DNA from 2 places in the Oceanobacillus sp. FSL K6-0251 genome. Region 1 is predicted to be linked to the other one. Evidence: riboswitches for the same ligand, from Rfam matches in the RefSeq annotation. Region 1 holds a riboswitch; the other holds the start of a gene.
What was found. Region 1 has a riboswitch for FMN ahead of MKY45_RS16930 (ECF transporter S component). Riboswitches for the same ligand answer to the same signal wherever they lie in the genome.
Positions count from the first base shown of each region.

Region 1 (2,399 bases):
GTTTCATTTTCAATCACTATTATTCTTATACTGACAGGCGCTCTGCCCTTATGGTCTTTCCTTACTTTACTGAGTATTCCACCGGCAGCCAGTGTCATCATCCAATTTAAGGGGAAGACAAAAGCAATTGAAATGATGCCGGCAATGGCAAAAACAGCGAAAACAAATACAATTTACGGGATGCTGTTAGGTCTCTCTTTGTTAATTTCCGGATTGTTCTAAAACGAAACTTCACGCAGTAGGGGTTTTTACGGACAGTTCTCTGTGAGAAAAGTGCTTGTTCAAAAAGTCCGATAGAAATTTGATATGTCATGTTGATTGGGCTTTTTGAACATCGTTTATAAGCATTTGTGGATAAATCATTTAGAAAGGATGGTAATCATGCAAGCGGAACATTTAACTAAAGAAGATATCACTTATTTTAAAAAAAGGCTTTTAGACATGAAAGAGGAAGCGGAAGCCCATATAGAAACAGATAATAATCAAGATGATGAACTTGCTTCCGTCAATAATCATCCGGCAGATTTAGGAACAGAGCAGTTTGAACAGCAGCGGGAGGCCGGGTTCAATCTAATGCGAAAAGAAGAGATTACAGAAATTGACGATGCGTTACAAAGAATAGAAGATGGCACATACGGAATCAGTGAAAAATCCGGAAAACCCATCCCTAAAGAAAGACTTGAGGTATTGCCTACTGCAAGCATTCTTGTGGAAGAAGCTTCCGACACAGAATAATTATCTGGGACTAAAAACAGAATAAAAAAAAGCAGAGACTTATTTTATCCAAGTCTCTGCTTTTTTTTGCATGTAACCTTCAGCGGAAAGTTTCTTTACAGCTCCCGGCTGAAGGAATTTCACTTTATATAAATCTGGTCCGCTGCTGCTGAATCCAGCTTTGCATTCTATTAAATAACGGGATAAACAAAATCGCGATAATAATTCCTTTAATAAAATTGAACGGAAGCACCCCGCCGATAACGGTAACCCACTTCACTTGCTCAGACATTTCCCAGCCCATAAACCAGCCGTACGCCGGTAAAATGAAGTAATAGTTGAGTACGCTCATGCCAACCGCCATGATAACGGTACCCGCTGCAAGCCCTGTAATAAGACCTTTTAAGCCTTTGACCCGATGATAAATGAGTGATACTGGCAATACAATCATAACCCCTGCCACAAAATTAGATAACACGCCAATCGGCTCTCCAGAACCAGATACAGCCAGATATAACAAGTTTTTAAATCCTACGACAAGCACTCCGGCCAACGGTGAGAATATCAACGATGCGATTAACGCTGGAACATCACTGAAATCGACCTTTAAATATGGTGTTGGTAAAAATGGCAACGGAAAATTGATAAAAAATAACACGAGTGAAATAGTACTTAATAATGCGATAATAATTAACTTTAACAGCTGATTTTTCTTCTTTTTTTGCATCAGTCTGCCTCCTCCATCATTTTTCCGATTCCAACTCGTGATGAAGGTTCGATGCTATTCTTTATTCTGTGTATAACCCAGAAAAGCGGTATCTCTTTACTAAACATTATCATGCCTATCCCGCTAAAAAAACCCTAAAGCTTTTGAGGCTTTAGGGTTCTGTGTCATCGCTAAATAAATACGCAAAAACATACACGTATAGTGAATAAAATAAGCTCGACATCTTCTCCCATCCAGACTATCACTGTCGGTTCTGGAATTTCACCAGATCAACTGTAACGTTATACAGTTCGCGGACTATTTCCGCCGGTCGGGAATTACACCCTGCCCCGAAGATTGGAATCGAATATTTAATTTAGGTATAGTATACCATATAAAACGCATTTGACAAGAGAAAAATTTTTAATTCAATATATCTTCACATTATCCATTTTTCTCATCATATAATGGGTTTAAATTTTCTTTTCCTGTTATATTTTCAAGCATCGTTACTAATAATTCAATTTCCATTTCCATATCTTTTTTACTTACTGTTTCTACAGGTGAATGCATATACCTGAGCGGCAAGGACACCAGCGCTACTGGCACACCTTTGCCTGTATAGCGCATTTTATCTGCATCTGTACTTGTCGCCTTAGGTGTTAACTCATATTGTAAAGGTATGTCTTTTTCCTTCGCTGCTTTTTTCAGCCACTGATTGATTTTACGGTGAATTGGAGCGCCTTTAGCTAAAACCGGACCGCCTTCTAACTCAACTTCCACTTGCTTTTTCGTATTCACATTAGGGTGGTCCGTTGCAAAGGTTACATCCATAGCGATGGCAAAATCCGGCTCTATACCAGCAGCGGCAAAATACGCCCCTCCCATATTTGTTTCTTCATTGACCGTACTTGCGCCATAAACACCAATGGACAAACCTTTTTCAGAGAGCCTGCGAATTACCTCCGCAACCATAAAA
Region 1 covers NZ_JBBORS010000001.1:3,403,517-3,405,915, forward strand. Annotated here, with positions in the region: gene MKY45_RS16920 (1,4-dihydroxy-2-naphthoate polyprenyltransferase) at 1-222, shown strand, start outside; gene MKY45_RS16925 (hypothetical protein) at 382-735, shown strand; gene MKY45_RS16930 (ECF transporter S component) at 860-1,441, opposite strand; FMN riboswitch at 1,659-1,782, opposite strand; gene MKY45_RS16935 (M20/M25/M40 family metallo-hydrolase) at 1,865-2,399, opposite strand, start outside.

Region 2 (2,399 bases), 3.0 Mb from region 1:
AAATGTTTCCGGCATAATGTCTACGGTAAAATCTGAATCGGTCACTTCGATGGCAGTTAAGCACACTCCATTGATTGCCATACTGTCTCCAATTTGATAATCCTGTAGAAGTTCGCTGGAGGCCGTGCATGTCAATTCAATATGCCGGCTTGCTTTTCTGATTTTCTTGACTGTCCCTACTTCCTGAATCAACCCTGTAAACATCCTTCTTCCCCCTCCTACTTACGATTCGTATATCTTCACCAACGGCTTCCACACTCTGTAAAGCTAAAGGCATTACTGACGAAACCTTTCTATCACTGTAAAAAGCGGGCACTCCATTGCCGCCAATCAGCTTAGGCGAGATGTACGTAATCACTTCTTCAAATTTATTTTCTGCCAGGAATGCATCATGAATTTTGCTTCCGCCTTCCACATAAACCGATTGAATCCCCTCTTTCTGCAGGTAATCAACTACTTTTGGGATGGTCCAGTACTGGTCTGGTATTAACCGGACATGCTCCGGCGTATTCGCGATGGAATCGTTTTTTGTAAACACCCAGACTGGAACAGCTTCTTGATAAATCTGGTACTTTTCAAAATCCAGTGCTTGTCCTCTCCGGTCTAAAATAATGCGAACTGGCGGAAAATCAGTGATTACATTTGGTAATAGCTTGGGATCATCCGCTAAAATGGTTCGGCTCCCTGTCAAAATAGCCTGGTAATATTGCCGCTCTTCACGTACTTTTTTATAGGTTTCCTCTCCAGTGAGATACGTCCGCTGAGACGGATCAATAGAGAGCTTCCCATCCAGGCTGACAGCTTGCTTTAATACAATATACGGCCGCTTTCTCCTATGAAAATAGTTATAATGCTTGTTTAACGCTTCCGCCTTTTCCTGCAATATACCGGAAACGACTTGTATCCCTTGTGATTCTAAATAAGCTTTTCCTTTGCCTGCTACCACAGGGTTGGGGTCAAGCTGTGCAATCACAACCTTGGAAATACCGCTGTCTATAATCATTTGGGTACAAGGGGGCTGTTTTCCGGTATGATTACAGGGCTCCAGCGTCACATATATCGTTGCATCAATCATCTCTTCGGGCGATTCACATTGGTCGACAGCCATTTTTTCTGCATGCTTGTCACCGTATTTCGAATGATAGCCGGTCGCTAAAATGACACCGTCTTTCACGATTACTGCACCGACTAATGGATTAGTATATGTCTTTCCTCTTCCTAAACCAGCAAGCTCTATGGCTTGCTCCATGTACCGTTCGTCCATGCGTTCCCTCCTTTCTTAAACACGAAAAAGCCCCGTGAAAAAATCACGGGGCGTCCTTAAATAAACTATGTCCAATACACCTGAACAGTTTTTATGTACGCAAAAAAGAGTACACTACACCCATTCATGTGTTGACTTACTTTTCTTCTCCCATCCAGACTATTACTGTCGGCTCTAGAATCTCACTAGATCCACCGCTAAACGCGGGTCACGGACTTCAAACTCGATATGTTTGTCACCGCCGGTCGGGAATTACACCCTGCCCCGAAGAATAATATTAAATTTTGTTATTAGCTTTTGTTACCTTTAATGCTCTCACATAGCTTGTTATATGACTTATCACTATATTAATTAAATTTCCAATATCCTGTTATATCCTTAAAAACCTACCAAAATCCTACCAAGAATCTTAATTCAAATTCTGACATGTTAAAAATGATAATATCAGTTAAAAGTGTAAAATGCAAGACATTATTTTTATCACGAGTTAATGTTCATTGAAAACAAAGACGATTCTTTATTATTGTTTATTTCACTCTTTAAATTTCCAAAAAATAATCAATAAACCATCCTAATTCACCACCTATACTAAGCCCTCACACCGGTTACCCTCCCCATATAAGCCCTATCCCGCCTAAGAACACGGCACACCAAAAGTAAAATTAAAAAGCAATATAATACGAGATAAAGCAGTCATTTCAAGTTCTATTCCAGAGATACTTATGTAACATTGACATACGCTAAAGAGAATATGACATGTTTTTCATAGTATTATGACGGGTATAGTGAAGTTCAATATTTTTTATTTCATTTCCACTTGGAAAACCTCTTAAAATTTTATGAAAAGGAGTTTATCTATGTCCTTACAGATTGTCGGTTTTGCTGTTATTATACTAGCCGCTCTGCTCGTAATCGGGAAGCTTATCCGATTGAAAATCCCCATCCTTCAAAAACTCTTCTTACCTACGTCTTTGATAGGTGGTTTCTTAGCACTCTTATTGGGGCCGGAAGTATTAGGCCGGCTAACTACAGATGGTTTTCTTGATGCTGGCTTCTTTACTAAAGATATGGTAGAAGTTTGGGCGGGTTTACCTGAGCTATTGATTAATATTGTTTTTGCATGTTTATTTATTGG
Region 2 covers NZ_JBBORS010000001.1:393,127-395,525, reverse strand. Annotated here, with positions in the region: gene MKY45_RS02140 (riboflavin synthase) at 1-204, opposite strand, end outside; gene ribD (bifunctional diaminohydroxyphosphoribosylaminopyrimidine deaminase/5-amino-6-(5-phosphoribosylamino)uracil reductase RibD) at 137-1,264, opposite strand; FMN riboswitch at 1,403-1,540, opposite strand; gene MKY45_RS02130 (sodium/glutamate symporter) at 2,122-2,399, shown strand, end outside.
Region 2: another riboswitch for FMN. It lies ahead of ribD (bifunctional diaminohydroxyphosphoribosylaminopyrimidine deaminase/5-amino-6-(5-phosphoribosylamino)uracil reductase RibD); the one in region 1 lies ahead of MKY45_RS16930 (ECF transporter S component).